2 regions of the Pelomonas parva genome follow, and region 1 is predicted to be linked to the other one. Evidence: predicted binding sites of a transcription regulator. Region 1 holds the regulator's gene; the other holds the start of a gene.
The links. The regulator FNR, encoded in region 1, switches genes on or off when oxygen is low (the NO sensors DNR and NnrR bind a similar motif). The targets are predictions, from matches to a motif close to TTGATNNNNATCAA.

Region 1 (15,393 bases):
TAGAAATCCGCCGCGAGGTCGGCCACGGCCATGTATTCCTCGTAGAAGGTGCGGGTGATTTCGGCCTTGTCGAACTCGTCGTTGACGAGGTGCTTGTAGTAGTCCTTGAAGGCGTTGGCGTGCCGGTCCTTGTTCATGCTCATGAAGGCCGACAGCTGCACGAAGCCCGGATAGACCCGCCGCCCCGCACCGCCGTGCTGCCAGGGCACATGGCTGATGAGGTTCTTCCTGAACCACTCGATGGGCTTGCTCGTCGCCAGCTCGTTCACCGCCGTCGGGTTGACGCGGCAGTCGATGGGGCCGGCCATCAGCGTCAGGCTGGCGGGCGTGGCGGGGTGGTCGTCCTCGGCCATGATGGCCACGGCGGCCAGCGAGCTGACGCAGGGCTGGCAGACGGCCACGACGTTGGCACCCGGGCCCATCGCCGCGAGGAAGTCGATGATGTGCTGCGTGTATTCGTCCAGGCCGAAGCGGCCGGCCGACAGCGGCACGTCGCGCACGTTGTGCCAGTCGCTGACGTAGACGTCGTGGTCTTGCATCAGCGTGCGCACCGTGTCGCGCAGAAGCGTGGCGAAGTGGCCCGACATGGGCGCCACGACCAGCACCTTGGGCGCGGCCGGTGCGCCCTCCCGGCGAAAGCGCATCAGCGTGGCAAACGGCGTGGTCAGCACGGCCTCTTCGGCCACCGGCCAGCGTTCGCCGGCGCTGCTGACGACCTCGGCGATGCGCCAGGGCGGGCGCTTGTGCGTGACCTGCGCCAGTTCGAACACCTGGCCGGCCGCCGCCATCTGGCGGGCGGGCAGCCAGTTGTTGTCGGCCAGGCTCGGGTCCTGCAGGAAGGGCAGGGACCAGCGGGTCGCCGCGCGCAGCGGCCACAGCAGGTCGACATGGGCCTGATAGGCGGGGTACATGGAGTCTCCTGCGCTTTGGTGGTGCCTCATGCATCGCAAGGAGCGCGCCAGCGTGGCATGGGGCTTGCGTCGAGGCTGACGAAGCCCCGACATCAAGGAGATGCCCATGCCCGTTGCCACGCCGACCAAACCAGCGGCTCGCAAGTCCAGCAAGGCCATCGCGCCCGCCATACCCGCCACCGCGACGCTGACGCTGAGCAGCAAGAACTACTCGTCCTGGTCACTTCGCGGCTGGCTGCTGACCCGCTTTGCGGGGCTGACCTTCGACGAGGTCATGCTGCCGCCCGACGACGCGGACGCGAGGAAGGAACTGCTGCTGCTGGCGCCGTCCATCCGCGTGCCCTGCCTGCGCCATGAGGGGGCCACGGTGTGGAACACGCTGGCCATTGCCGAGTACCTCAACGAGACCTTCCCCAAGGCCGGCCTGTGGCCGACTGACCGCGTGGCGCGGGCCCATGCGCGCGCTGTCTGCGGCGAGATGAACTCGGGCTTCGCCAACCTGCGCTCGGCGCTCCCGATGAACCTGAAGGGGCATTTCCCCAAGCACAAGATCTGGGCCGGTGCCAAGCCGGACATCGAGCGCATCATCGAGATCTGGAGCGATTGCCTGGCCAGCTATGGCGGGCCCTTCCTTTTCGGCAAGAAGCGCAGCGCGGCCGATGCGATCTTTGCGCCGGTGGCCACGCGCTTCAAGACCTATGGCGTGCCGCTGCCCGACGCCTGCGCGGCCTACCGCGACACCATCCTGGGCATGACGGAGATGAAGACCTGGATCGCCGAGGCCAAGCTGGAGCCAGAGGAGATCGACCTCCTCGACATGGACTTTTGACGAGGTTCGCAGCCGTTGAGCAGCGCATGAGCGCTGTTTAACGCTGAAGGTCAGGGCCAGGGCGTGGGGACAGGCACGTCGCAGGGCGCGGGCGCGTCGATGGACTTGAAGTCCGCCGGCGACACGATCTCCAGGTACTCCATGTCCGGGGAGTAGTCGAACAGGTAGTGCACGATGCCCGGGCGCTGGTGCACGCAGTCGCCGGCCTCGACCAGGGTCTCCTGGTCGCCGTACATGAACTTGGCCCAGCCCTTGGTCATCAGCACGATCTGGAAATCCGCCTCATGGCGGTGCCAGCCGGTGCCCTTTTCCGGGGCCATGTTCGCCTTCACAAGGTGCGCGATGACGCGCCCACCCGTGGCGGCGGCGATGCCGAGGTCGCGGTAAAGAAAGAAGTCCCTGAGCCCGTCACTGCGCCAGGGCGTGTCGCCCGGCTTCACGTGAGAGAACGTCGTACCTGAGCTGGTGCTCGAAGCGCTGAGGGGTTCCGAAAGATCCGACATGGCCTGGCCTCCTGAAATGCTGGGGAGACCCTTCGGGCTTGCAAGACGCATTCCCGGACGCGCGCTTGCGTGTTCCTGTGTTCCGGGCCGAGCGCCGGGCCGCTCCCAAGCCGGCCCGCTGGGCGATGTGCGAGCGGCTAAATGCCGCGAGCATCGCCGTCCCCCAGGGGGACCGACCAAGGTACTCCTTGGGCGAGGGGCCTACTTCAAGCCGCCCAGCTTGCTGCCGGCCTTGACGCCCCGCTTGGCGAACCAGCCCTTGTTCATCTCCAGTGCATAGCGCACCGGCTTGGCCGAGCAGTGCGAGGTTTCGTCGAGCGGCTTCATGTCGGCGATGTTGACGACTGTGCCGTCATCCGCGACGAAGGCGATGGACAGCGGCAGCAGCGTGTTGCGCATCCAGAAGCACTGCTGCTGCGCCTCCTCGAAGACGAACAGCATGCCGTTGTTGGTGGCCATCTCCTTGCGGTGCATCAGGCCGATGGCGCGCTGCTCCGGCGTGATGGCCACTTCGGCCTGGATGACGTGCATGCCGGCGGTCAGCGGGATGCTGCGCAGCTTTTGCGGGGCGTCCTGGGCGCTGGTCATGCCGGCAACGAGGCCGAGGGCGGCGAATGCAAACGCTTTGATGCAGATCATGGGCGGGGCGGGTGGGTGCGGCCAAGATTATCGGCGTGAGTGCTTCACCCCCTGGCTTGCACGCGGCCGATGCCGACGCGCAGGCGCTAGCCCCTTTCACGACCTGGCCCGACGGCCCGGGTGGCGTGGCGCTGTCGCAGTTCCAGGTGGCCGGCATGCATTGCGCGGCTTGCTCGGGGCTGATCGAGGCGGCGCTGCTGAAGTTGCCGGGCGTGGCGGACGCGAGTGTCAATGCGGCGTCGGCGCGGCTGGCGCTGCGGTGGTGGCCGGCGCAGGTCGCGCTGGCCGATGTGCTGGCGGCGCTGCAGGCCGCCGGCTATCGCGCGACGCCCGACGTGGCCGCGCCGGCGCGCGAGCTGCGCCGGCAGGAAAGGCGGCAGGCGCTGTGGCGGCTGTTCGTGGCGGGCTTCCTGATGATGCAGGTCATGATGCTGGCAACGCCGGCCTATGTGGCCGAGGCGGGCGAGTTGTCGGCCGATCTGGACCGCCTGCTGCGCTGGGGCAGTTGGGTGCTGACGCTGCCGGTCATGGCCTTCGCGGCCGGGCCGTTCTTCAGCGGCGCCTGGCGGCAGCTGAAGGCAGGCCAGCTGGGCATGGACGTGCCGGTGACGCTGGGCATCGCGGTCACGTTTGTCGCCAGCACCGGCGCGCTGTTCGACCCCGGCGGCCCGCTGGGCCACGAGGTCTACTTCGATTCGCTGACGATGTTCGTCGCGCTGCTGCTGCTGGCGCGCTGGTTCGAGCTGGGCGCGCGTCACCGGGCGGCAGACGCGCTGGAGGCCGTGGCGGGTTCGCTGCCGATGACGGCCGAGCGCTTGAACGACGATGGCAGCAGCGAGCGCGTGCCGCCCGAGGCGCTGCGCGTTGGTGAGCGCATCCGCGTGGCGGCCGGCGAGGCGTTTGCTGCGGATGGCTGCGTGCTGTCCGGCCAGGGTTTTGTGAACGAGGCGCTGCTGACGGGTGAATCGGCGCCGGTGGCCAAGGCGGTGGGCGATGCGGTCGTGGCGGGCAGCATCAACGTCGACGGCTCGCTCGTCGTCGCCGTGCAACGCGTGGGCGCGGACACGACGGCTCAAGGCATCGTGCGGCTGATGCAGCAGGCGCAGAGCCAGCGGCCTTCTGCCAACGGCATCCTCGACCGCGTGGCCGCCGGCTTCACGGCCGTCGTGCTGCTGCTGGCGCTGGGGGCGGGCATCGCCTGGTGGTGGATAGACCCGTCGCGCGCGGTCGCCGTCGCGGTGGCCGTGCTCATCGTCACCTGCCCCTGCGCGCTGACGCTGGCCGCGCCCGCCGCGTGGCTGACGGCCGGCGGCGCGCTGGCGCGGCGTGGGTTGCTGCTGGCCGATCTGTCGGCACTGGAGCGGCTGTGCGCGGTGGACACCGTCGTCTTCGACAAGACCGGCACGCTCAGCGAGGACCGGCTGCAACTGCGCAGGCATTGGGCGGTTGACGCCGATGCCGACGCGCTGCTGGCCGGCGCGCGCAGCCTGGCCGCACTGTCTCGCCACCCGCATGCGCGGGCGCTGGCCGATGGCATCGTGGGCAATTGGACCGACGTGCGCGAGCTGCCGGGCCGTGGCGTGCAAGCGCGCGACGCGGCGGGCAAGCTGTGGCGGCTGGGGGCGCCGGCCTGGGTCAGCCAAGAGCCAGACCCCGCTGCACGGCTGGCGTTCGGTTGCGGGGACTGCACGTTGTGGCTGGACCTCGCCGAAGCGCCACGCGCCGATGCGGCCGAGGCGGTCGCGGCGCTGCGAACCCAGGGCCGGCGCGTGCGCCTGCTGTCGGGCGACCAGCCCGCCGCCGTTGCGCGCATGGCCGCAGCGCTGGACATCGCCCACTGGCGGGCCGGCGCGACGCCCGAGTCCAAGCTCGCCGCCGTGCGCGACTGGCAGGCCGCTGGCGAACGTGTGCTGATGGTGGGCGACGGCATCAACGACGCACCTGTGCTGGCGGCCGCCGATGTGCGCATCGCGATGGGGCAGGGCGCCATGCTGGCGCGCAGCGCGGCAGATGCGCTGCTGCTGTCCAACCGGCTGATGGCCGTGCCGCAGGCGCTCACGTTGGCGAGGAAGACCCGCCGCGTGCTGCGCCAGAACCTGGCCTGGGCGGCGCTCTACAACCTGGCCTGTGTGCCGTTGGCGCTGGCCGGTTTGCTGCCGCCGCTGGCGGCCGGCATTGGCATGGCGGCCAGCTCGCTGTTCGTCGTGCTCAATGCCCAACGCCTGAACCGCTGATGGACATCCTCTACCTCCTCATCCCCTTCTCGGTCCTGCTGGTGCTGCTGATCGTGGCCGTATTCGGCTGGGCCGTGCACGACGGGCAACTGGATGGCTTCGAAAACGAGGCTGAACGCATCCTGCTTGATGAGGATCAAGGCGCCTAGTGCCTCCGCCGAGAAGAATCGTTCGCATCAGACTGAAGGAGTCGCGATGGCGAACGAGAGAGTCCCGGCAAGCACCGGGACGACATACGAGGACGGGCCAGTACGCGCATTCGCGCTGGCTGCCGTGCTGTGGGGGGTGGTAGGCATGGCGGTGGGTGTGTTCATCGCCGCGCAGCTGGCCTGGCCGGAGCTGAACTTTGGCATCTCATGGTTGAGTTATGGCCGCCTGCGGCCACTGCACACGAACGCTGTCATCTTCGCGTTCGGCGGCTGCACGTTGATGGCGACCAGCTACCACGTCGTGCAGCGCACCGGCCAGACGCGGCTGTTCGCGCCCATGCTGGCCTGGTTCCACTTCTGGAGCTGGCAGGCGGTCATCGTCGGTGCGGCCATCACGCTGCCCATGGGCTTCACGCGCGGCAAGGAATACGCGGAGCTGGAGTGGCCCATCGCGCTGCTGATCGCCGTCTCCTGGGTCGCCTATGCCATCGTCTTCTTCGGCACCGTGGGGCGCCGCAAGATCCGCCACATCTACGTGGCCAACTGGTTCTTTGGCGCCTTCATCCTGGCCGTGGCTCTGCTGCACATCGTCAATGGCGCGGTGCTGCCGGTCACGTTCTGGAAGAGCTACTCGGCCTATGCCGGCGTGCAGGATGCGATGGTGCAGTGGTGGTACGGCCATAACGCGGTCGGCTTCTTCCTGACCGCCGGCTTCCTGGGGATGATGTATTACTACATCCCCAAGCAGGCCGAGCGGCCGGTCTACAGCTACCGCCTGTCCATCGTCCACTTCTGGGCGCTGATCTTCACCTACATGTGGGCGGGCCCGCACCACCTGCACTACACGGCCCTGCCGGACTGGGCGCAGAGCGTGGGCATGATCTTCAGCCTGGTGCTGCTGGCGCCCAGCTGGGGCGGCATGATCAACGGCATCATGACCCTGTCGGGCGCGTGGCACAAACTGCGCGACGACCCCATCCTGAAGTTCCTCATCGTCTCGCTGTCCTTCTACGGCATGGCCACCTTCGAGGGGCCGATGATGTCGATCAAGACGGTCAACGCGCTGTCGCACTACACCGACTGGACCGTTGGTCACGTGCACGCGGGTGCGCTGGGCTGGGTGGGGCTGATCTCGATGGGCTCGCTCTACCACCTGATCCCGCGCATGTATGGTCGCACCGAGATGCACTCCAAGAGCGCCATCGAGCTGCACTTCTGGATCTCGACGCTGGGCATCGTCCTCTACATCGCCGCGATGTGGATCGCCGGTGTCATGCAGGGCCTGATGTGGCGCGCGGTCAACCCGGACGGCACGCTGGTCTACACCTTCGTCGAAAGCGTCAAGGCGACCTGGCCGTTCTACGTGACGCGGCTGGTGGGCGGGCTGATGTACCTGGCCGGCATGCTGGTGATGGTCTGGAACGTGGTGAAGACCGTGCAGGCCGGCAAGCCGGAGCGCGTGCGCATTCCCCAGGTCATGGCACACGCTTGAGGAGGTCGACATGAGCAACAACAACACTGAAAAAGTCACCGGCCACCAGCGCATCGAGACCAGCAACCTGCTGATGATCGTGCTGGTGCTGCTGACGGTCTTCGTCGGCGGCTTCGTGGAGATCGTGCCGCTGTTCTTCCAGCGCTCCACGACGCAGGCCGCACCCGGGCTCAAGCCCTACACGGCGCTGCAGGTTGCGGGCCGCGACATCTATGTGCGCGAGGGTTGCTACAACTGCCACTCGCAGATGATCCGTCCGCTGCTGGCCGAGACGCTGCGCTATGGCGAGTACTCCAAGGCCGGCGAGTTCGTCTACGACCGCCCCTTCCAGTGGGGCAGCAAGCGCACCGGGCCCGACCTGCACCGCGTCGGTGGCAAGTACAGCGACGACTGGCATCGCATCCACCTGCTCAACCCGCGCGACCTGGTGCCGGAGTCCAACATGCCGGCCTACCCTTGGCTGGCCAGTGCGCCGGTGGATGCCGCCGGGCTGCCTGCACGGTTGAGCGCATTGCGCACGCTGGGCACGCCGTACAGCGACGCCGAGGTCGAGGGTGCGGCCCAGGCCGCCGCCGGCAAGACCGAACTGGACGCACTCGTCGCCTATCTGCAGGTGCTGGGCACGGCCGGCGCTGCGTCGAAGAAGGAGGCTCCCCGTGGGAATCAATGAACTGCGCGTGGCCGTGACCCTGGTGTCGCTGGCCGTCTTCATCGGCATCGTCGTCTGGGCCTGGCGTGGCCGCTTCGAGGCCGCAGCGCACCTGCCGCTTGAAGGGGGCGATCAATGAGCGACTTTTTCAACGACGGCTGGTCCATCTTCGTCGCCGCCGCCACCGTGCTGGGCCTGGTGGCCTGCCTCGCGCTGCTGATCATCGCCAGCCGCCGGCAGCCCGCTGCGGCCGACAACACCACCGGCCATGTCTGGGACGAAGACCTGCGCGAGCTGAACAACCCGCTGCCGCTGTGGTGGATGGGCCTGTTCGTGCTGACCGTCGTCTTCGCCGGCATCTACCTGGCGCTCTATCCCGGCCTGGGCAGCGTGTCCGGCTCGCTGGGCTGGACCAGCGTCAACGAGCACCAGGCCGACGTGGCCCAGGCGCGCGCGGCGATGGCGCCGGTTTATGCCGCCTTCACCGACATGCCGCCGGAGCAGCTCGCCAAGGACGCCAAGGCCCATGCGATCGGCGAGCGCCTGTTCGCCAACAACTGTGCCACCTGCCACGGCGCCGACGCCAAGGGCTCCAAGGGCTTCCCCAACCTGACCGACAAGGACTGGCTCTGGGGTGGCAGCTTCGAGACCATCGGCGAGACCATCACGCAGGGCCGCGAAGGCAACATGCCGCCGATGGCTGCCGCCGTGGGCACCAGTGACGACGTGCGCAATGTCGCCCACTACGTGCTGTCGCTCTCCAGCAGCCCGCACAACCCGCTGTACGCCCAGCTCGGCAAGCCGAAGTTCGCTGCCTGCGCGGCCTGCCACGGCATGGGCGGCAAGGGCAACCCGGCGCTCGGCGCGCCCAACCTGGCCGACAAGGTCTGGCTGCACGGCTGGGGCGAGCCCGCCATCGTCGCGATGATCAACGGCGGCAAGCACAACCAGATGCCCGCGCATGGCGAGCGGCTCACGCCGGAGCAGATCCGCGTGCTCTCTGCCTACGTCTGGGGCTTGTCCCAGTAATGGACTCTGAAGCCGTCATCCGCCTCTACAAGTCGGAGGACAAGATCCACCCGCGCAGCGTGCGCGGCCGCTTCGCCAACCTGCGCTGGGCCTGCGTGGCCTTGACGCAGTTGGTCTTCTACGGCCTGCCCTGGCTGACCTGGGGCGACCGCCCGGCCGTGCTGTTCGACCTGGCCGCGCGGCGCTTCTACGTCTTCGGCTTCGTGCTCTACCCGCAGGACTTCGTCTACCTGACGGCCCTGCTGCTGATCTCGGCCTATGCGCTGTTCCTGTTCACTGCCGTGGCGGGGCGGGTGTGGTGCGGCTATGCCTGCCCGCAGACGGTCTACACCGAGCTGTTCGTGCTCATCGAACGCTGGTTCGAGGGCGACCGCAATGCGCGGCTCAAGCTGGACAAGGCGCCCTGGTCATTCAACAAGTTCTGGCGCAAGGGCGGCAAGCAGCTCGCGTGGGTGGCGCTGGCGCTGTTCACCGGCTTCAGCTTCGTCGGCTACTTCACGCCCATCCGTGAACTCCTGGGCCTGGCGCTCGGTCCCTGGGAGGCCTTCTGGGTGCTGTTCTACGGCTTCGCCACCTATGGCAACGCCGGCTTCATGCGCGAGCAGGTTTGCAAGTACATGTGCCCTTATGCGCGCTTCCAGAGCGCGATGTTCGATCGCGACACGCTGATCGTCAGCTACGACCCCGCCCGCGGCGAGCCGCGCGGCAACAACGCGCTGCGGAACAAGAAGAGCGAGGCACGCAGCCAGGCCGTCGGCGACTGCATCGACTGCGGCCTGTGCGTGCAGGTCTGCCCCACGGGCATCGATATCCGCGAGGGCCTGCAGTACGAGTGCATCAGCTGCGCCGCCTGCATCGACGTCTGCGACGGCGTCATGGACAAGATGGCCACGCCGCGCGGCCTCATCCGCTACGACACCGAGAACGGCATGGCCGGCCAGCTCACGCGCGCCGAGCGCTGGCGCCGCATCTTCAGGCCGCGCGTGCTGATCTACGGCACGCTGCTGCTGGGCCTGAGCACGGCCGTGCTGTGGAGCCTGATGAGCCGGCATGACTTCCGCGTCGACATCGTGCGCGACCGCGCCACGCTGGCCCGGCAGGTCGAGGACGGCTGGATCGAGAACCTCTACCGTCTGCAGCTGATGAATGCCACCGAGGCGCCGCAGCAGCTCAGCGTCGCGGCGGACGGCCTGGCCGGGCTGCAGGTCAGCCCCGGTACGAGCGTCACCAACGTCACGTTGGCCCCGACCGAGGCGCGCTGGGTCACCGTCGCGCTGCGCCTGCCGCCCGAGGCCGCCCAGCAGCTCAAGCCCGGCGCCCAGCCCATTCGCTGGGTCGTGCGCAGCGCCACGGGCGACAGCGTCGCCGAGAAATCCACCTTCGTCGTGCCGCGCTGATGACGCCGACCCTCGCCCAGTCCCGCGCCGCTGCACGCGGGCACGCCTGGTCGGTCCCCCAAGGGGACGGCTTGGGAGCGGCCCGGCGCTCGGCCCGACGGCATCGACAACTAAGGAGCCCACCATGGCCCAACTCACCCCTCACTCCTCCGCCTGGCGCGAGCCCATGGTCTGGCTCGTCGTGTCGGGCCCGGTGGCGGTCATCCTCGCCAGCATCGTCACGGTGACGCTGGCCATCCGCCACCCCGACCCGCCGCTGGTGACGCGTGCGACGACCGATGCCGCGCCCGCCCAGGCCGCGCGCAACCATGCCGCTACCGGCGTGGTGCCTGGAGCCAAGCCGTGACCGGCGCACCGGGGCCGTCGCGCATCGCTCGCTATGCGATGGCGGTGGCCTGGTCGTCCTTCCTCGCGGCCGGCGTGCTGGAGGCGATGGTGTTCGCCGTTGTCGACCCGCACGAACTGCGCTGGTTCGGCGGCGCGCCGGTGGAGCTGTCGGCGCAGGCTGTCTACACGCTCAGCTTCCTGATTTTCTGGGGCGTCATCGCCCTGGGCGCCAGCCTGGCGCTGCTGCTCGTCAACCTGCCGGCGGACGAGCCGAAGCCGCAGCGGCGCTCGCCGGGCTGGCCGCGCTGATGCCACCCGCCACCACGCGCGCATGGCGGTCGTGCGTCCAGTAGGCCCAGGCCCAGTCCACCAGCACGACGAAGCGGTTGCGAAAGCCGATCAGGAACCAGACGTGCGCAAACAGCCAGAACAGCCACGCGAAATAGCCTGAGAAGCGCAGTGGCCCGGCCGGTGTGTCGAGGTCGACGACCGCGCTGTTGCGGCCGATGGTGGCGAGGTTGCCGTAGTCGGCGTAGCGGAAGGCCTGCGTCGCCTCGCCGCGCAGCCGGCGCTGGATGTTGGCGGCGGCATAACGACCCATCTGCTTGGCGCCCGGTGACACGCCCGGCACGGGCCTGGGCTCGCGGCCCGGCACATGGCTGTGCGCGGCGGCCAAGTCGCCGATGACCTGGATGTTCGGGTGGCCCTGCAGGCTCAGGTCCGGCTCGACGACGACACGGCCGGCGCGGTCCAGCGTGCAGCCGGTGGCCTGGGCCAGCGTGCGGCCCAACGGCGACGCGGCCACGCCCGCCGCCCAGACGATGCAGCGGCTCAGCAGCCGCTCGTGGCCGGCGGCCGACGTGATGTCCAACCCCTCGGCGTCGATGCCGGTCACGCGGGCCGCCAGCTTCACCTCCACGCCCAGCGCCGTCAGCTGCTCGCGGGCGCGCTCGCACAGGCGCTCGGGCATGGACTGCAGTACGCGCGCGCCGCCTTCCACCAGCAGCACGCGTGCCTGGCGCGGGTCGATCCGGCGGAACTCGCCCGGCAGCGTGTGGCGGGCGATCTCGGCGAAGGTGCCGGCCAGCTCGACGCCGGTCGGCCCGCCGCCCACGACGACGAACTGCAGCAGCGCCGCACGCCTGGCCGGGTCGTCCTCACGCTCGGCCGCCTCGAAGGCCATCAGCACGCGCCTGCGGATCTCGAAGGCGTCGTCCAGTGTCTTCAACCCCGGCGCGAACGGCGCCCAGTCGTCGCGGCCGAAGTAGCTGTGCGTGGCGCCGGCGGCGACGATGAGATGGTCCCAGTGCAGCGTGGCGCCGTCCTTCAGCGCGACCGTGCGCGCCTGCGGATCGATGGCAACCACCTCACCGAGCAAGGTCGTCACGTTGCGCTGGCGCCGGAACAGGTGGCGTATCGGCGCGGCGATGGAAGGTGCCGACAAACCGGCGGTCGCCACCTGGTAGAGCAGCGGCTGGAACAGGTGGTGGTTGGTCTTGTCGACGAGGGTGATGTCGACATCGGCCGAGCGCAGGGCTCGCGCCGCCTCCAGGCCGCCAAAACCGCAGCCGATGATCAGGACTTGGGGACGCATGAATCCCATCCTACGCCCGGTTTTGTGCGGCGCAGCATGAGGGCCGGTGTCGTCTAGCAGCGGCTGTTGTTGACCAGCGCCTGCAGCCCGGCCTGGTTCAGGATGCGCAGCTGCCGCTGCTTCACCTCCAGCAGCCCGTCATCCTGGAACTTGGAGAAGGTGCGGCTGACGGTCTCCAGCTTCAGCCCGAGGTAGCTGCCGATCTCCTCGCGTGTCATGCGCAGCACCAGGGCGGACGGCGAGAAGCCGCGTGCCTGCAGACGTTGCGTCAGGTTCAGCAGGAAGGCGGCCAGCCGCTCCTCCGCGCGCATATTGCCCAGCAGCAGCATGACGCCATGGTCGCGCACGATCTCGCGGCTCATGATCTTGTGGAAGGAGTGCTGCAGCGACGTGAACTCGCGCGACAGGTCTTCGAGCTGGCTGTAGGCGATGACGCAGACGGACGAGTCCTCCAGCGCGACGGCGTCGCAGTGGTGGCGGTCGCTGCTGATGCCGTCCAGCCCGAGCAGCTCGCCGGCCATCTGGAAGCCGGTCACCTGGTCGCGGCCGTCCTCGCTGCCGACGCAGGTCTTGAAGAAGCCCGTGCGCACGGCATACAGCGCCTCGAAGCGCTCGCCGTTGCGGAACAGGTGCTCGCCACGCGTCACGCTGCGGCGGTTGCTGACCAGGCCGTCGAGCCGGTCGATCTCGCCCGCGTTCAAGCCGACCGGCAGGCACAGCTCGCGCAGGTTGCAACTGGCGCAGGCGACCTTGAGCGGTTCGATGGCGGGTGCGGCGGCCAAGTCAGAGTTTGTCGGCACGGGCATCGCGCGGGGCAGGGTGGTCAGCATGAACGGCATTCTTTGCCAGAGGACGCGCAGCGGCCTTGACGTGGATCAAGGCCCGGCGGTGCCTGTCTCGGCACAGTGGCGGCATGGCTGCCGTCACCGACCGTACTCTCGACACCGACCTCCTGCGCCGTCACGACGTGGCAGGCCCGCGCTACACGTCCTACCCCACGGCCGACCGCTTCGTCGAGGCCCACCAGGGCGCCCAGCACCTGCAGGCGCTGCGCCAGCGCGGCACGGCGCAGCCGCTGTCGGTCTATGTGCACATCCCGTTCTGCGAGCAGCTCTGCTACTACTGCGCCTGCAACAAGATCATCACCAAGCACCATGAACGCGCCGCGCCCTACCTGGCCGCGCTGAACGTGGAGATGGACCTGGTCGCCGAAGCCGTGGGTGGCCTTGCGCCGGTGTCGCAGCTGCACCTGGGCGGCGGCTCGCCAACCTTCCTGTCCGACGCCGAGCTGAGCACGCTGATGGACGCGCTGCGCCGCCGCTTCAAGCTGCTGCCGGGCGCCGAGCTGTCCATCGAGGTTGACCCGCGCACCGTCGACCTGCATCGCCTGGCCCATCTGCGGCTGCTGGGCTTCAACCGCCTGTCCTTCGGCGTGCAGGACTTCGATGCCGCCGTGCAGAAGGCCGTGCACCGCGTGCAGCCTTTTGCGCAGGTGGCCGCGCTGATGCAGAGCGCCCGCGAGCTGGGCTTCGCGTCCACCAACGTCGACCTGATCTACGGCCTGCCGCTGCAGACGCCGGCCAGCTTCGCCCGCACCATCGCGCAAGTCGCCGAGCTGCGGCCGGACCGCATCGCGATGTATGCCTACGCCCACCTGCCGCAGCGCTTCAAGCCGCAGCGGCGCATCGTCGCCGAGTTGCTGCCGCCGGCCGGCGACAAGCTGGCCATGCTGTCCGGCGCCATCAGCGCGCTGCTGGGCGAGGGCTACACCTACATCGGCATGGACCACTTCGCGCTGCCTGACGACCCGCTCGCCGTGGCCAAGCGGCAAGGCCTGCTGCACCGCGGCTTCCAGGGCTACTCGACGCAGCCGGACTGCGACCTCGTGGGCCTGGGCGTGTCGTCCATCAGCCGCGTGGGCGCCACCTATGCGCAGAACGCCAAGACGCTGGACGAGTACGAGGACGCGCTGCACCAGCGCCAACTGCCCGTGCAACGCGGCCTGGCGCTGACCCGCGACGACCTGCTGCGCCGCGCGGTCATCATGGCGCTGATGTGCCAGGGCCGTGTCGAGTTCGAGTCCATCGCGGCGTCGTATCTCGTCGATGTGCCGAGCTACTTCGCGCCGGAGCTGTTGCGGCTGACGCAGCTGGCTGCGCAAGGCCTGGTCGTGCTGGAGCCGGGCGCCATCCAGGTCACGCCGCTGGGCTGGTACTTCGTGCGCGCCGTGGCCCTGGTGTTCGACCGCTACCTGCAGGCCGACGCCAGCCGCGAGCGCTTCTCCAAGATCATTTGATGGCACTCGACGCGGCACTGATCGTGTCCGCCACGCTGATGGGCCTGGCCGGCATGCCGCATTGCGCGGCCATGTGCAGCGCGCCCTGTGCGCTGGCCGGCGGCAAGCGGCCGGTCGGCCTGCTGGCGGGGCGGCTGCTGGGCTACACGGCCGGCGGCGTGGTGGCGGCGGCTTCCGCCGAGGCGCTGGCGCGTGTGTCGCAGAACGTGACGCTGCTGCAGCCCGCCTGGGCGCTGCTGCAGGCGGCGCTGCTACTGTTCGGCCTGACGCTGCTGGCGCGCGGCCGCGTGCCGGCCTGGCTGGGCGCGGTCAGCTGGCGGCCACAACCCCGTCATGCCTTCGCCACCGGCATGGCCTGGGTGGCGATGCCTTGCGGCCTGCTGCATGCGGCGCTGTTGCTGGCCGGCCTGTCCGGCTCGCCGCTGAGCGGCGGCGCGGCCATGGCCGGCTTTGCGCTGGCCAGCACGCCGGGCCTCGTCATCGCGCCGCTGTGGCGGGCGCGGCTGCTCAGGCGCGGTGCGGGCGGCGACGTGCTGGCGCTGCGCCTGGCCGGCCTGGCGCTGGCGCTGGGCGCGGCCTGGGGGCTGGGGCATGGCGTCTGGGAGCGGCTGCTGCTGGCCTGCTGAGGCGCCCTAAACTCGCCGGGTCACGACCATTCCGCGCTCCCGTTCGCAGAGCCAGCAGCCATGTCCCACATCCAGGTGCCCGAAGGCGGCCAGAAGATCACCGTCAACGCCGACTTCTCGCTGAACGTCCCCGACCAGCCCATCATCCCCTTCATCGAAGGCGACGGTGTTGGCCTGGACGTGACGCCCGTGATGCTGAAGGTGGTCGATGCGGCGGTCGCCAAGGCCTACGGCGGCGCTCGCCAGATCCACTGGATGGAGGTCTACGCCGGCGAAAAGAGCACCCGCCTCTACGGCGCCGACACCTGGCTGCCCGCCGAGACGGTCCAGGCCGCGCGCGATTACCTCGTCTCCATCAAGGGCCCGCTGACCACGCCGGTGGGCGGTGGCATCCGGTCGTTGAACGTCACGCTGCGCCAGGAGCTGGACCTCTACGTCTGCCTGCGCCCGGTGCGCTACTTCGACGGCGTGCCCAGCCCGGTGAAGGAGCCCCGCAAGGTCGACATGGTCATCTTCCGCGAGAACTCGGAGGACATCTACGCCGGCATCGAGTACGAGGCCGGCAGCGACAACGCGAAGAAGCTGATCGCCTTCCTGCGCGACGAGTTGGGTGCCAAGAAGCTGCGCTTCCCCGAGACCTCGGCGCTTGGCATCAAGCCGGTCAGCCGCGAAGGCACCGAGCGCCTGGTGCGCAAGGCCATCCAGTACGCCATCGACC
Region 2 (15,393 bases), on a different contig from region 1:
TTCAGGGTTGAGTGAAAATAGTTCAGCCTTGAATAGGGATAGGGGTCAGCCATTGTCGGCGGAGCCCCTCCCACACCACCCGGCATGCGGGTCCGCACCGGGCGGTTCAAGAGTTTGAGGTCAAGAGAGCCGGGGAAGCCCCAGCCGGTCGAAGTAGCTGATGGTCAGGACCGTCTTGAGTAGCCCGTCGCTGTTTCTCCACCAGCATCGGCTGTTGCTCGCCACCCGCTTTGCCGCACTGTCCGTGGCGCCAAGAGCTTTGAGCGCCCGGTAGATCGTGTGCGGCCCACGCCAGTGTTTGAGCTGGATGGCCCGCAACCGGTGCCGCAGCCACTGGTCTAGCTTGCGCCAGACGCTCGGTGTCTGTGCCAACCCGAAGTACGCCTTCCAGCCCAGCATGTAGGGTCGCAGCGCCTGCACCACTTGCGCCATGCTGCGTCCGCCTGAGCGGCCCGTGAGTTCACCGCCCAGCACGACCCGTGCATGCCGCCAGCTGCTGTGGGCCAGCGCGAACTGGTACAGCCGGTGCGGGAAGAACAGCCCGCCCAGGCTCACGTCCAGTTCGTCGGCGACAGTGAAGTCCGACAGGCCCAGCCGGCCCGGCGGGTGCTCTTGCGCGAAGAACAACTCGCGCTCACCGCCGTGCTCGGCGCGCCATTGGCTGACGCGCCGCTGCAGCGTGCGCAGCACCGCGTCTGCGAACCGCTCGGGGTGGCGGCGCTGCAGTTCTTCCAGCACCGTGACGGCCATCAGCGACGGCGCGCCTTCCAGCATGGGCACCACCTCGCTGCCCCACACCTCGGCCAGCGGATCGGCGCGTGTGCGCCAGTGCCGTGGCGGCCGCTGCGAGGGCAGCGTCACCGCCGATTCCAGCCGCCGCGCGCTGGCCACGCTGACGCCGATCTTGGCCGCTGCAGCCTCCTGGCCGTGCTTGCCTCTGAGTTCCTTGTACTTGCTCACTTGCAGGTCCGATATGCGTTTGCCGGGCACCGTGGCTGCCTCCCTCTGGAAGCCAACCACTGTAGGAACCCACCCGCAAAACGCTCCCCGGCGGCCTGCGTCAACCGCTCACGATAGTTGTCGCTGAGCGCTCAAGATAATTGTCGGCGGCCAGCGCGCCACAGCGCCCGGTGTTGGCCCAGCCTGGCCGGTACTTCTTCTGCGTAGCGCGTGGGCATCCCCGTACTTATCGCCGGCAATGCGAACCAGTCCGTCCAGCCCACTTGGCAAATCATGTCGCCAACCCAAGCTAGGGTGCCCGAAAGCCGCATACGCCGTCTCTTCGGCAAACCTATAGCCCCAAAGGCCATGGTGCCGGCTCACCAAGCTGAACAGCGTCTCTCCGGGGAACCACTACAGGAAAGGCAAGGTTTGGCAACGTGGGTCCACCTTGCCCTCACCAGCCGCGACGAGATCAAAAGACTTGCCGCCAAGCCGCATGGATGCTGCGGTGTTGTTCACGACTCTAATTTTCTGTCTACGACTTTAATTACCAGGAACAGCTTGACGGATGCGTTTACAGCCGTAATCATTGGCCATCGTTTACAGGCGTAATCATGAAGAAGCCCACACCGCCGCCCATCAGCGAAGCCGAAGCCCTGGTCATGCAGGAACTCTGGGCGCGCTCGCCGCAAGGGGCCGACGAGATCGCCTCGACGCTGGGCCCGCGCCAGGGCTGGCAGCTGGCCACCGTGAAGACGTTGCTGAACCGCCTGCTCAACAAGGGCGCCGTGACCGCCGAGCGCGACGGCCGGCGCTTTCTTTATGCGCCTGCCGTACCGCAGGACGCCTGGGTGGCCGACACCGGCCTGTCGCTGATCGACAAGCTGTTCGGCGGCCGCCTGGCACCGCTGGTGGCGCAGTTCGCGTCGGAGCGCAAGTTAAAGCCTGAGGACGTGGCGGCACTGAAGGCGCTGTTGAAGGAGCAGGGGCATGAGTGAGCGACTGCTGGCGGTGCTGTTGCAGCAGGCGCTGCTGCTGAGCGTGGGCGTGCTGGTGATTGGCGCGCTGCGGTCGCTGCTGCTGAAGCGCCTGGGCGCGGGCAGCGTCTACGCGGCCTGGCTGCTGGTGCCGGCGCTGTTGTTGACGCCGCTGCTGCCCAGGCCCGCGCAGGAGCCACTGCGCGTGGTGCTGCAGGCGACGGGCAGTGCCGAGACGGTCGCGATGCCCGTGCTGCCATCGCCGCCGCTCGATCAGGCGGCGATTTGGCTGGCGCTGTGGCTTTGCGGGGCGATCCTCGTCTCAGCAGTTCAAGTGCAGCGCCAATGGCGCCTGACGCGCATGGGGCGCAACCTGCCCGCAGGCAGCAGCCCCGCCCTCGTCGGCCTGCTGCGCCCTCGCGTGGCGCTGCCGGTCGACTTCGAACAACGCTTCTCGCCGGCCGAGCGCGAGTTGATCCTGGCCCACGAGCAGGTACACCAGGCCCGGCTGGACAACCTCTGGAACCTGCTCGCCTGCGCACTGACCGCGCTGCACTGGTGGAACCCAGTGGCCTGGTGGGGCTCGCGCCGCCTGCGGGCCGACCAGGAGCTGGCCTGCGACGCCGCCGTGCTGGCCACGCGGCCTGACGCGCTGGCCGACTACACGCGGGCGCTGCTGGCCGCTCACGACCACACGCCCCACGGCGCGCCGCTGGCCAGCCGCTGGGGCAGCACCCATCCCCTCGTCGAAAGGATTGCGATGTTGAACCAACCGAACCCGATGAACCGCCGCCGCGTGGGCCTCGTGACGCTGTTGCTGGCCAGCGCCGCTGGGCTGGCCTATGCCGCACAGACGCCACAACTCATGCCGTCTCCCGCATCCGGCGATTCCGTTCGCCTGACCTTGTTGCTGATCGTCCAGGAGGGCAACACCGTGCGGCGCAGCAGCAAGGTGCTGGTCGGCAAGGTCGGCGAACGCATGCGCCTGGCGGTGGACATGCCGACCCGGGAGTCCGGCTTCAGTGTCGACCTCACCCCGACCAGCCTGGACGAGGAAGGCTTTGGCCTCGACATCAAGGCTGAAGGCCTGCCCAAGGCCCTGAGCATCGGCAACCCACGCATCAAGGCATGGTGGGACCAGCCCTCGCTGTTCGAGTCCATCGACGACAAGGCCACCAGCCGCGTGTCGATGTTCGTGATCGGCAAGCGCGTCGCCATGCCGGCTGACGCGACCAAGCCCAAGTCATGACATGACAGCCCTTCTGCTCACCGCCATGCAACGCCAGGCCCTGCTGCTGAGCCTGGGCGCGCTGCTCCTGCTGGCGCTGCGGCCGCTGCTGCTGAAGCGGCTCGGCGCCCGCGCCACCTACGCTGCCTGGCTGCTGCTGCCGGCGCTGCTGGCAACGCCGCTGCCGCCCCGGCTGGACGCCCAACCGCTGCCTGTGTTCGTGACGGCCACCGAGTTGGCCCGCAGCGCCGCCGCGCCACTGCTGACGGCGCCGCCCCCTGACGCTGCCTGGCCGAGCCTGCTGCTCGCGGCATGGCTGGGCGGCGCCGCGCTGGTGCTGAGCTTGCAGACCCTGCGGCAGTGGCGGCTGTCACGCCACGGCGCGCGGCTGCCGGCCGGCACCAGCCCCGCCCTCGTGGGCCTGTGGCGCCCGCGCGTGGCGCTGCCGGCCGACTTCGAGGCCCGCTTCTCGCCCGAGGAACGTCAGCTCATCCTGGCCCACGAAGACGTGCACCGCGCCCGCCACGACAACGCCTGGAACATGCTCGCTTGCCTGTTGACGGCCGTGCACTGGTGGAACCCGCTCGCTTGGCTGGCCGCGCGGCGCATGCAGGCCGACCAGGAACTGGCCTGCGACGCCGTCGTGCTGGACAGACAGCCCGGCGCACTCGCCGCATACACCCGTGCGCTGCTCGCCGCCCACGACCTCGCGCCTCATGGCGCGCCGCTGGCCAGCCGCTGGGGCTCGACCCATCCCCTCGTTGAAAGGATTGCCATGCTGAACCGCCCCCATCGCCTTTCGCGCTGCAGTGGCGCCGCCCTGGCTGCAGGCCTGCTTGCCCTCGCCGGCATCGCCTACGCGGCACAAGGCGATGCGCAGCGGCCAGCCAATGGGCCAATGGTGGAACTCAAGCTCGATATGAGCTACCGCACCGGCAACGCAGACGCCAGCGACACCCAGACGATCAAGAGCACGTTGCGCGTGCACCTGGGCGAGCGCGCCGTGCTGATGCTCAACGGCCGGCCCGATACGCCCACGCCCGAGCAGATCGCCGTGGCGATCGTCGCCCGCGACCTGGGCGACGACAAGATCGACCTGCGCACGGAGGTCAGCAAGGGCGGCCTCTCCAACGTCGTCTCCCGCCCGCGTCTCATCACGCGCAACGGCACCAAGGCGCTGATCGAGCAAGGCCGCGACGACCCTGTCGCCAGCGAGCACCTTTCCATCGCCATCACGCCGACGCTGCTGGGCGACAGCCAGCCAGCCGCTCAGCCCGGCACCCGGTAGTTCCCCGCCCCGAACAGGTCGATGCCGCAGGCCAACTGCTCCACCCAGTCGATGAACTCGCCCACCGCCGCGCCCACCATGGGTGCGCCGTGCTGCGGCGCGATCATCTGGATGTCGAGCGGGCGCACCATCGCCGCCCACAGCCGCAGCACCTTGTTGCTGACCATGTAGCGGCGGTGGAAGCCCTCCATGCGCGGGATGTGCGCGGCCAGCGATGTCACCGCCTGCTCGGGGTTCAAGCTCACGCCCATGGAGGCGCCCAGGTCGCCCGAGAACAGGATGCGGCTGACCGGGTCGTAGAACTGGAAGTTGCCCTCGGCATGCAGGAAGTGCGCGGGCAGCGCCCACAGCTCGAAGCGCTCATCACCCGTGCCCAGGCGCAGGCGCTCGCCGGCATCCGGCAGGCCGACGATGCGGCCGGCCGTCTTGCCCGGCTTGCAGAAGTGCGGCGCGAACCGCTCCCACACGCGCGAGATGTAGACCGGCGCCTCGGTGGCCGTCATCCAGCGGTCCAGCGAGGCAATGATGTCCGGGTCGGCGTGCGAGGCCAGAATGGCCGCGAGCTTGTGCGGCGGGAAGAACGCCGACATGCCCAGATACAGCTCGTGATAGGCGATGTTGCCGCCGGGGTCCAGGATGGCGCCGGTGCTGCCATTGACCAGCAGGAACTGGTTGGACTGCACCGCATCCCCGCCTTCGTCGCCCAGCCGGGCGAACATGACGCAGGCATGCCGATCCTGGCGAAACAACTCGATGGACATGCGGCGGACTCGGGCAGTGAGGTTGGGGCCGCAGGCTAAGCCGACCGCGCTGCGGAGGGCTTGTCCGAGATCAAGAGAGCGCCGGGTTGCATGAGTCTGCGCTTGTCGGTGAGCGCGTGACGGACGTTTGGCGATGTCGTCCGCCCTAGACGACCCGGCTGCCATTCGGCGGGTTTGTCAGTCAGGTTGCGTTGATAGCATGGCAGGCATAGCCCGCAAGCAGCCGGTCGTGATTGGCCGCCTTTGGGAAGGCTGGTGTTGACGTAAAAACAGGCTCGACCCACCCGTGAAGCGTCGAGAACAAACAAGGGGAGCGATGTGTCAAGGTTCCTGAAGCCCTTTGCGGCAGTCGTGTTGGGGTGCATGCCTGCGCTTGCTTGGCTGGTCGCAACACCGGCACGAGCGGACGTGAGTCTTCAAGTTGATGTTGGCCGCCACGTCAAAGCCAAGGCCGGTGCGTCGGGAGTTCCTCCGGACAGCCAATCCACTCTCGATGTGACGCTTGGCGACAAGTACATGAGGATCGAATCGAGCGGCACCGCCATCGTCTACGACTTTGCTTCCCGAAAGCGCTTTGTCATTGACAGCCGCACGAACACCAGAGTCGACTATTCGCTGTACGACACCGTTGGCTTTCGCGCCTACGAACTTAGAAATCGCAACATGCTGGGGGGCGCGCTGTCTGCGTCCAAGGTGGCCGATGCCGCGATGGCGCAAGTCGACAACGAACACAACCTGGCTGTGCAGGACAAGCCGTCCACGCCGCTGCAGGTCAAAACCGAGGGCGCCGACGAGGTGTTCTATGCCGGCCCGAACGTGATGTTTCGCCGGGGTGTCCGCCTGATGTCTGCGTCACCCGCCGAGGCACGAATGTTCGCCCAGCTGATCCGGTACACCTTTGGCGGCCACCCACAGATTCTCAGTGCGCTCGCTCAGGCGAATTCAATTCCGCAGAAGCTCTCGCTCGTCACGTACGACGTCGCCGGAACGACCACGCACAGCTTGGTCGTGCGGAACGTCAATTCAACCCATGTTCGCAACGTCGACGTGTCGGCACTCCCGATGCGACCTGCATCCGGGTCAGACAACCCGGTCGACCAGGCCCTGGACCGGGCGGCTGCGCTCACGCCGGATGAGCTATCCAGCGCGCGGCAGCGTAGCAAGGATGAACTTGAGACCGCGCTGAGGGAGGGCCGGGGGCTCGACGCATTCCTGGGAATCGTTGAATGGACCCTCATGACAGGCGAGGCAGCAACGCCGCTGAATGCAGACCAGCAAAGGCAGATCCAGGCCAATGATGCAGTGCGCCGGCTGACGGTGGCGTTGCGCGCCAAGTCGAAGGATGACGTGGCCAAAGCGATCGTCGACATTGCCGATATTGGCCAGAACGCCACGGCAAAAGCTCATGTTCTTCGGATATTCGAGGCGAACAATCGCGCAATGCTCGGAGATCGACATGCCGCTCAACGGCTCTTCGTTGATGTTCTGAAATCCAATCCCTTCATCGCTGGCGTCTACAAGGACTTGGGCGACAGCATGTTTGTCGAATACGACATGCCACGTGCGTGGCGCTGCTGGGATATCGGTCGAAAGATGGCGCCTGGTTTCGCGAACTTCCAAGCCGTCAACCAGCTGGAGCGCTCACTGGCTGCGCAGTTTCCGGAGTTTTTCTAGGCGGATCGCCCACCTGATCGTTCAATTGATGCGCTTCGGGTCGCGGCGCCAGCGGTGCCACTCTTGGGAAGGTTCGACACTGAGAATTGCGGCTTTCAGGCTGCGCCGTGACGGTTGCCGTCCGGCCATGAGCTGCCGCTGGCGAGTGACGGCTCTCGGGTAGGCTATGCGGCACGGTGCCGTACCTGGCAGCTCCGGTCGCGCGTACAGTGCGGTGCACCTCCTAAGGTGCCAACAGACCGTGGTTCGCAACCCCCAAGCAATCTGTATCCGATGCGGGCACTTCAAGGCTCGCGCGCTCACCAGATGCGGCAACTGTCAGTTCGTGCCCGCCACTCCGGAGGATTCGGCACGCTCCTTGATCCTTACATGGCCCTTTGATGCGGCGGAGCAAGTCCTCGGGCTCGACCCCCCGGCACTCCGAACTGCTGCGAGGCAGATTCGACAGGCCCAAGGCTACGAGTTCGATGCCGCCATGATGGAACGCGTCATGGCGCAACACGAAGACGCCAAGTCGATCTCCAAGCGCCGGCTAGCTCTCGATGCGCTGCGTTGGCTCGGCCCGCCGCTGGCGCTTCTTGCACTCGTACTCTGGCTGGTCACGCGTAAATGACCTGGGCCAAACCCAAGGGCGCGCTTCTTAAGTAGCCCGCTTCGTGGATGCTCGGACCTCGGACCTCACGCAGAATCCTGAAGATCCTCATACCCGGAATCGGCCGTGAGAAGAGGGTCGCAAGTGGCTGCTTTCGGGTAGGCTACCTGGACTGTCTCGGGGCCACTTCCGGCAGCTACAAATTCCGCCATTGGGCTTCACAGGATGCTTCGTCTCATTGCCATAGCGATCATCTGCACCATGTTGCTGATCCCGATCGCTGGCTTCTCTAGCAGGATCATTTCCAACGAGCCACTATTGATCGCAATCTCAGTCGGTCTCGCATATCTCGTCGTCCCAGCCTATCTGCTTCACATCTGGCCTGCACGGAAGCGTGCCAATGTGAAATCAATGCACGACGCCCTGTTGGCAGGCGAGCTGGTCACGGTTGAGCATCAGGTGAGCCAGGTCGCCCAGATTGACGAAATGGAAGACGAAGGTTTTCACTTCCTCTTGACCACAGAGAGCGGTGACACGCTTTTCCTTTCTGGCCAAGACCTCTACGGACCTGTCGACAGAAAAGGATTCCCATCGACGAGAGTTCGCATCTTCTCAAACGTAGTAAGCGGCCTTCGCTATGGCATTGAGCCTTTGGGCCTTCCCCTGGAATCGTGGCCCGTATATGAGTCACTCACTCTTGAGCAACTCCGCTCAAAGGATGCGCTGGAGGACGGCACCTACTACAAGCAATCCATTCCTGACCTTGTTTTGAAACTCGGCCTGCGGATGGCACCGTCTGGGGCAACTCACAATGTTGCCTAGGCATCCCAGTTGAATGTCTACTTTTCGGCGTTGAATTCGGCGGCGCGAGTGTCGCTGATGGGTCGCTAGCTGCCGTGCGTGCAGGCAGTAGCGAGCTACAGCAACAAGCCTGCAGCCGCCCTTGATTTCCCTTTGTGCCTCGCTGCAGCCACCCGACGCCCGTCCCTCGGGGCCGCCTGCCCGTAAAGTCGCGCCCTTTTCGCAATCCCTCCACCCCATGAGCCTCGCCGACGTCCGTTCGGCCCTGAACGCCGAGCTGTCGGCCACGCCCGAGTACTACGACTTCAAGGTGCTGCACAGCGAGCGCGACGGCGCGCTGTGGCGGGTGACGCTGGAGCCGGGCTATGTGTTCGCCGAGGGCCAGCGGCCGGGCGCCGCCTCGGCACAAGCCTTGCTGGACGACAGCCTGGACGGCGCCAGTGCTTGGTGGGGCGCGCCGGCCAAGGGCGGCGCCAGCGTGCTGGCCGTCGTCGTGGAAGACGACCAGCTCGTACTGCAGAACGCCAGCGGGGCGCCGCCGCCGGCCGGGCACCTGATCCGCCTCTACCCCACGCGCTTCCTGAATGCCGTAGCCGATGCCTGGTACGACACGCCCTGGGCTGAAGGAGCGCTGGCTTGCCTGCCCGACCTGTCTAGCCCACAACCACTGCACAGCAGCGCCGCACTGACGGGCGCGCCCTTCCGCTGGCTGCGCCCGGCGCAGCATGCAGCGCTGGCGCTGGTGAACCACAGCAGCGGCTTCTTGTGGGGCCCGCCGGGCACCGGCAAGACGACCACGCTGGGCGTGCTGCTGGCCGAGTACCTGGACCGTCACCCCCACGCCCGCGTGCTGCTGCTGTCCACCACCAACCAGGCGGTGGACCAGGCCACGCTGGCCGTCGACAAGGCCTTGCAGAAGGGCCGCCGCGAGCACTTGCGCAGCGACGTGCAGCGCCTGGGCACGCGCTTCGACGCGGCGGCCTACGAAAGGCGCGAGCACCTGATCCCGACGCAGGACCGCGACCTCATCGCCCGCCTGGCCCGCGCCGAAATCGCCCGGCCGTCGGCCCGGGATGCGCAAGCCTTGAAGGCCTGGGCCGACCGCGTGGCCGCGCTGCGCGACGAGCTGCGCGCCTCGTCGCTGAAGGTGTTGCAGCGCTGCCGCCTGGCCAGCATGACCACCACACGCGCCGCCTTCACGCTGAAGACGCTGCGCGAGCTGGTGCCCGATGGCGAGCCGCCGTTCGACCTGCTGGTGTTCGACGAGGCCAGCCAGGTGAGCCTGGCGCATGCGCTGGTGCTGATGCCGCTGGGTCGGGCGCGGCTGTTCGCGGGCGACCCGCAGCAGCTGTCGCCCGTGCTGCGCAGCGAGGACCGCCTGGCCCGCCGCTGGCTGGGCCGATCGGCGTTTGCGGAGATGCCGCGTGCGGGGGCATCGGTGGCGCTGCTGGACGAGCAGTCGCGCATGGCGCCGCCCATTGGTGAGCTGGTCAGCCAGCTGTTCTACGACGGCGCGCTGCGCGTGGCGGCCGATGCGGCGGCGTCAGCCGACTGGCAGGCCGCGCGACAGCGCGCCTTGGGTGACATCGCTGCCGACCAGCATGTCCACATCCACCGCCTGAAGACTGACGGCGGTTGGGTGGCGTCAGAGCGCGGCCCGGTGCGCCGCGAGTCGGCGGAGGCGATTGCTGCGCTCCTCGAACAGGCCCTGGCCAGCGGCCAATGGCGGCCCGAGGAATTGATCGTGCTGACCCCATTCCGCGCCCAGCGGGCGCTGATCCGACTGCGGCTGCGCGCGCGGGGCCTGCCCGAGCAATTGCGTGTCAGCACCGTGCACCGCGCCCAGGGCAGCGAGGCGCCGGTGGTGCTGTTCGACCCGGCCGACGGCGCCCAGCCGTTTCTGCATGGCGAGGAGGCGCAGCGCCTGCTCAACGTCGCGTTGAGCCGGGCGCAGGCCAAGCTGGTGTTGTTCGTGTCACCGGCCGATGCGGCCAGCCCGCTGCTGGCACCGCTGGTGCAGCGGCTGCGGCTGGCGGGCGACACGCGGGGAGCGACACCGCTGCTGGAACTCGCCCGGCAGCCAGGCTTTCCGGCCAACGCGCTGGGTCAGCGCGTCAGCGCGGGGCGGCACGAGGGCGAAGTGGCGCGCATCAGCGCCGACGGCCGTCAGTTCTGGCTGGTCAACGCGCGCAGCGGCGCGGAGCAGCTGATCGACGTGGCGTTCTGGCGGGAACGCGCCGCCAGACAAACCTAGATCGGTCGGCCCCGCACTGTCATCAGACGGCAGCCGTGACGAGGATCTCAACCTTCCACTCCGGCCGTGCCAGGCCGGCGATGACGGTGGCGCGCGGCGGCGTGTGGCCGGCGCTGACCCAGGCTTCCCACGCAGTGTTCATGCCGGCGAAGTCGGCGCGGTCGGCCAGAAAGATCTCGGCGCGCAGGATGCGGCTCTTGTCGGTGCCGGCGCGGGCCAGCAGCTTGTCGATGGCGGCCAGCACTTGGGCCGTCTGGCCTTCGATGCCCACCGTGGTGTCTTCGGGCACCTGGCCGGCCAGGTAGGCCACGCCGTTGTGCACGGCCATTTCGGACATGCGGGCGCCAACGTCGAAGCGTTCGATTGCTTGCTTGCTCATGATTTCTTCCGGGATTTGGTGGAACGGTGGGGTTTGACGGGTTTCGCGGCTGGCGATGCAGGCGCTGCGGCCTTCTGGCCGATCTTGCTTTCGGTGCCGGCGAACAGCTTGTTGATGTTGGCCATGTGGCGCCACACCAGCAGCAGGCCCATGATGATCAGGGCCAGCGCGGTCGGGCCGGCTTCCCAAATGAACAACTGATACATCGGCGCGAAGGCAGCGGACACGATGGCCGCCAGCGACGAGTAGCGGCTGAACCCGGCAATGATGAGCCAGGTCGCCAGCGTCGCCACCCCCAGCAGCGGGTTGAGCCCGAAGATGACACCGGCCGCCGTGGCCACGCCCTTGCCGCCCTGGAAGCGGAAGAACACCGGCCACAGGTGGCCGAGAAAAGCCGCCAGGCCGACCAGCGCGGCCGTGCCCTCACCCAGGCCGAAGCGCGGGCCCCAGATGACCACGGCCAGCACCGACAGATAGCCCTTGAGGGCATCGAACACCAGCGTCAGGATGGCGGCGGCCTTGTTGCCCGAGCGCAGCACATTGGTGGCGCCGGGGTTGCCGGAGCCGTAGCTGCGCGGGTCAGACAAGCCCATCGCGCGGCTGACGATGACGGCGAAGGACAGCGAGCCGACCAGGTAGCCAGCCAGCGCGGCCAGCAGGGGGAGAGCGTTTTGCAGTGCGGTTTGCATGGGGCGGCATTGTCATGCAGCCTGGCAGCCAAAACTTTCGGGCCGAGCGCCGGGCCTGCCATGGCCAGAGGCCATGGCCTTCCGTAGGCACAAGCAGTCCGCAGGGACTGCTTGTGTCCGACTCCAGTGCACCAAGCCGGCCCGTCATGGCGATGTGCTTGCCGGTCAATCCGGCAAGCATCGCCGTCCCCGCGGGGGACCGGCCAAGGCAGGGCCTTGGACGAGGGGCTTACGTTCGGTCCCTGCCCACCAACCGCGGCAGCACCGCAAGCACCAGCAACGCCAGCAACGTGCTCAGCACGGCGGTCGACTCCCGGCCCAGCCCGCAGGCCACACCGATCGCCGCCGTCATCCAGATGCCGGCGGCCGTCGTCAGGCCCTGCACGTCCTCCTCGCTGCGGTTCTTGATGATGGCGCCCGCGCCGAGGAAGCCGATGCCGGTGACGATGCCCTGGATGACTCGGCTGAGATCACCCACGGCCATGCCGCCGAGCTGCGGCACCAGCACGAAGAGCGCGGAGCCCATGGCCACCAACATGTGGGTGCGGATGCCCGCCGCCTTGCCCTTGTGCTCGCGCTCATAGCCCAGCACGCCGCCGAGCAGGGCCGCCAGCAGCAGGCGCGTCAGGATGCGCGTCACCTGTTCTGCATCGGGCGCGTCGGAGAACTCCGAGCGCAGGGTGTCGAGGATGGTTTGCCACATGGCGGCGCCACCGGCAAACGGCGCGCCTGCACGCTCAGCGCGGCACGTGGACCGTGGCCTTGACGTGCTTCAGGTTGGTCACGATCGTGAAGCTCATCAGCACCAACAGCGACCAGGCACTCCACTTGGACAGGTGCACCGTCGCCCAGGCGCCGAGCTGGTGCGGGTAGGCCCAGAGCCCGAAGAACGTGCCGATGTTCTCCGCCAGCCAGAGGAAGAAGCCGATCAGCACCAGCGCAAGCACGAGCGGCATGCGCCGGTCGACCCGGTGCGGGCGGAAGACGATCTGCGAACGCGCATACAGCCCCAGCGCGCCGGCCGCCAGATACCAGCGGTAGTCGCCGATGAAGTGGTGGGTGAAGAAGTTCAGGTACAGCGCGGTCGCCACGACACCCGCCATCCAATAGGGCGGGTGGTGCTCCACGCGCAGCTGGAGCAAGCGCCAGGCCTGGATGATGTAGCTGCCCACCGCCGCATACATGAAGCCCGAGAACAGCGGCACGCCCAGCAGCTTGGTGTAGGCGGCGTCGGGGTAGGACCACGAGCGGATGCCGCTGGACGTCTTGAACACCTCCAGCGCAAAGCCCAGCGCGTGGAAGAGGCAGATCGCCTTCAGCTCGTCCCGCGTCTCACGGCCCGTCCAGACCATCCAGGCCTGGATGGCCACGGCAATCAGCAGCAGCACGTCGTAGCGCGGCAAGCCGAGCACGCCGGCCCGCGGCACGCACATCACCGCCGCGAAGAAGGCGCCGGCAAACAGGCAGGCCTGCGCCTCCTTGCGCGTGAAGTGGGCCAGTTCCAGCAGCAGGCCAAGCGCCGTGGACTGCGGCCGGCCGGCGGTGGACGAACTCAGTTCGCGCATTGCACCGGGCGCGCGCCGAGCAGTTCGGTCAACACCTGCGGCGCGATGCCCACGAGGTAGCCGCGCCGCCCGCCGTTGATGCAGATCTTCGGCAGCGCCAGGATGGTCGCCTCGACGAACACCGGCATGGCCTTGCGCACGCCGAACGGCGACGTGCCGCCGACCTGGTAGCCGCTGTGGCGCTGGGCCACCTCCGGCTTGCAGGGCTCGACCTTCTTGCACGGGATCTGGCGCGCCAGCTCCTTCAAGCTGACGCTGCAGTCGCCATGCATCAGCACGATCAGCGGCTCGGCCTTCTCGTCCTGCATGACCAATGTCTTCACCACCACATGCTCGTCTACTCCCAGCTGCCGGGCCGACTCGGCCGTGCCGCCGTGCTCGACGTAGTCGTAGACATGCTCGCTGAAGGCGATGCCGGCGCGCTTGAGTTGCTGGGTGGCGGGGGTTTCGCTGACGTGGGTGCTCTTCTTACTCATCTGGCAATTCTCGGATGGCGTTTAAATTTCCCTGGAACGACAATGAATTATTGTTTTACAGTAATTCCTCCTGTTCCAAGACCATCACCATGCCCGACTCCTTCTCCGCCGACGGCCTGCGCCGCATCCGCCGCCTGGCCTGGATGGTGCGGTTGTTGTGCCTGTTCGGGCTGGTAGTCATCGGCGCCCTGCCGTTCATCTTCTGGGCGCAGCCGGAGTGGATTGCCGAGGTGGCGGCCCGCACCTGGAACCTCACCACCGTGCAGCTGGACCTCGGCGCACGGCTGTGGGGCCTGGCCGCCATGATGCTGCCGACGGCGGTCAGCCTGTTCACGCTGTGGCAGATGTGGTCGCTGTTCGGCTGCTTCGCCGAGGGTGAACTGCTGGCGCGCCGCCCCGCTGCGCATCTGCGCCGCCTGGGTTTGGGGCTGTGCACGCTGTCGGTGGTTCAGCCGCTGGGCCAGACGCTCGCGATCCTGGCGCTGACCCTGGGCAACCCCGTCGGCCAGCGCCAGCTCTCGTTCAGCCTGGCGTCCAGCCACTACCTCGAACTGCTGTTCGGCCTGCTGCTGCTGGCGCTGGCGCAGGTGTTGCACGAAGCCGCGCGCGTGGCCGACGAGAACGCCGAGTTCGTATGAGCCCCTCGTCCAGTCGCGCCGCGCTGAACGCGGGCGCACCTGACCGGCCCCCCGAGGGGGCGGCGATGCTCGCGGCATTGAGCCGCTCGCACATCGCCTTGACGGGCCGGCTTGGCGAACTGGAGCCGGACACAAGCAATCCCTGCGGACTGCTTGTGCCTACGACAGGCCATGGGCCTCTGGCCCATGGCAGCCCGGCGCTCGGCCCGAAAACGCCCCGTACCCGCGCGGAGCGGCGCTGACATGCCCATCGTCGTCACCCTCGACGTCATGCTCGCCCGCCGCAAGATGCGCTCGCGCGAGCTGGCCGAGCGCGTGGGCATCACCGAAGCCAACCTCTCGCTGCTGAAGAGCGGCAAGGTGCGCGGCGTGCGCTTCGACACGCTGTCGCGCATCTGCGACGCCCTGCAATGCCAGCCCGGCGATCTGCTCGCCTGGGAGCCCGGCCCCGAACCCCCTGAAGAAACCTGAGCCCATGCGCCTCCTCCCTCTCGCCCTGCTCTGCCTCGCCTGCGCCGCCTCGGCCGAGCCCACCGTGCTGCCCACCGTCACCACGGAACTGAAGCGCGACGGCACCGTCCTGCCCTATGGCCGCATCAACGAACTGCTGACGCAGCTGAAGCAGCATGGCGAGGGCTTGTTCCGCATGGACTTCGCCGTCGACAAGGACAAGACCAAGGTGGCCCTGGCCGGCATCCGCATGGTGGTGCGCAGCGACGACGCCGATTACCCCATCAGGATCGCCGACGACGGCGCCATCGAACTGCCGCTGCTGCCGCTGGCCGAGGCCAAGTCCGCCGACCTCGCCACCAACGTGGCCAAGGGCCAGCTCGCGGTGCGCGGCACGCTGAGGCTGACCACGCCTCCCGAGCAGCTGGACCTGGCCAAGGTGCGCCAGGTCATGCGCGTCGCCCGCACGCTGCGCGAAGAGCTGCTGCCCTTCTACCTGCGCTGGCTGTTTCCGCGCATGCAGGGCGTGCGCATCTGCAGCGACACGCCCACCTGGGAGCTGACATGGCGCGAGAACGGCCAGTTGCTGGGACTGCCCCTGCCCGCAGCCAATGAGCGCGAACCGGACACGAAGAAGGGCGACGCCAGCCGGCCCTGCACACTGCTGACGGGCCAGGAG

Region 2: a site for FNR is predicted at 5,257-5,270, ahead of ACG00Y_RS20115 (oxygen-binding di-iron domain-containing protein). Genes of this name have one in related genera too.

What each region holds. Positions count from the first base shown of each region.
Region 1 is NZ_JBIGHV010000002.1:713,082-728,474, forward strand. It holds gene ACG00Y_RS06795 (polyhydroxyalkanoate depolymerase) at 1-911, opposite strand, end outside; gene ACG00Y_RS06800 (glutathione S-transferase family protein) at 1,018-1,740, shown strand; gene ACG00Y_RS06805 (cupin domain-containing protein) at 1,791-2,243, opposite strand; gene ACG00Y_RS06810 (DUF192 domain-containing protein) at 2,445-2,882, opposite strand; gene ACG00Y_RS06815 (heavy metal translocating P-type ATPase) at 2,918-5,116, shown strand; gene ccoS (cbb3-type cytochrome oxidase assembly protein CcoS) at 5,116-5,265, shown strand; gene ccoN (cytochrome-c oxidase, cbb3-type subunit I) at 5,312-6,757, shown strand; gene ccoO (cytochrome-c oxidase, cbb3-type subunit II) at 6,768-7,427, shown strand; gene ACG00Y_RS06835 (cbb3-type cytochrome oxidase subunit 3) at 7,414-7,545, shown strand; gene ccoP (cytochrome-c oxidase, cbb3-type subunit III) at 7,542-8,435, shown strand; gene ccoG (cytochrome c oxidase accessory protein CcoG) at 8,435-9,832, shown strand; gene ACG00Y_RS06850 (nitrogen fixation protein FixH) at 9,957-10,178, shown strand; gene ACG00Y_RS06855 (hypothetical protein) at 10,175-10,468, shown strand; gene ACG00Y_RS06860 (NAD(P)/FAD-dependent oxidoreductase) at 10,410-11,753, opposite strand; gene fnr (fumarate/nitrate reduction transcriptional regulator Fnr) at 11,807-12,559, opposite strand; gene hemN (oxygen-independent coproporphyrinogen III oxidase) at 12,667-14,049, shown strand; gene ACG00Y_RS06875 (urease accessory protein UreH domain-containing protein) at 14,049-14,675, shown strand; gene icd (NADP-dependent isocitrate dehydrogenase) at 14,736-15,393, shown strand, end outside.
Region 2 is NZ_JBIGHV010000007.1:372,966-388,358, reverse strand. It holds partial or broken gene ACG00Y_RS20140 (group II intron maturase-specific domain-containing protein) at 121-462, opposite strand; partial or broken gene ACG00Y_RS20135 (IS21 family transposase) at 460-990, opposite strand; gene ACG00Y_RS20130 (BlaI/MecI/CopY family transcriptional regulator) at 1,557-1,940, shown strand; gene ACG00Y_RS20125 (M56 family metallopeptidase) at 1,933-3,168, shown strand; gene ACG00Y_RS20120 (M56 family metallopeptidase) at 3,170-4,435, shown strand; gene ACG00Y_RS20115 (oxygen-binding di-iron domain-containing protein) at 4,417-5,196, opposite strand; gene ACG00Y_RS20110 (hypothetical protein) at 5,605-6,870, shown strand; gene ACG00Y_RS20105 (hypothetical protein) at 7,346-7,483, shown strand; gene ACG00Y_RS20100 (hypothetical protein) at 7,724-8,284, shown strand; gene ACG00Y_RS20095 (DEAD/DEAH box helicase) at 8,502-10,517, shown strand; gene ACG00Y_RS20090 (RidA family protein) at 10,540-10,896, opposite strand; gene plsY (glycerol-3-phosphate 1-O-acyltransferase PlsY) at 10,893-11,585, opposite strand; gene ACG00Y_RS20080 (MgtC/SapB family protein) at 11,815-12,288, opposite strand; gene ACG00Y_RS20075 (DUF817 domain-containing protein) at 12,323-13,150, opposite strand; gene ACG00Y_RS20070 (aminoacyl-tRNA deacylase) at 13,138-13,626, opposite strand; gene ACG00Y_RS20065 (DUF2975 domain-containing protein) at 13,716-14,264, shown strand; gene ACG00Y_RS20060 (helix-turn-helix domain-containing protein) at 14,508-14,735, shown strand; gene ACG00Y_RS20055 (hypothetical protein) at 14,740-15,393, shown strand, end outside.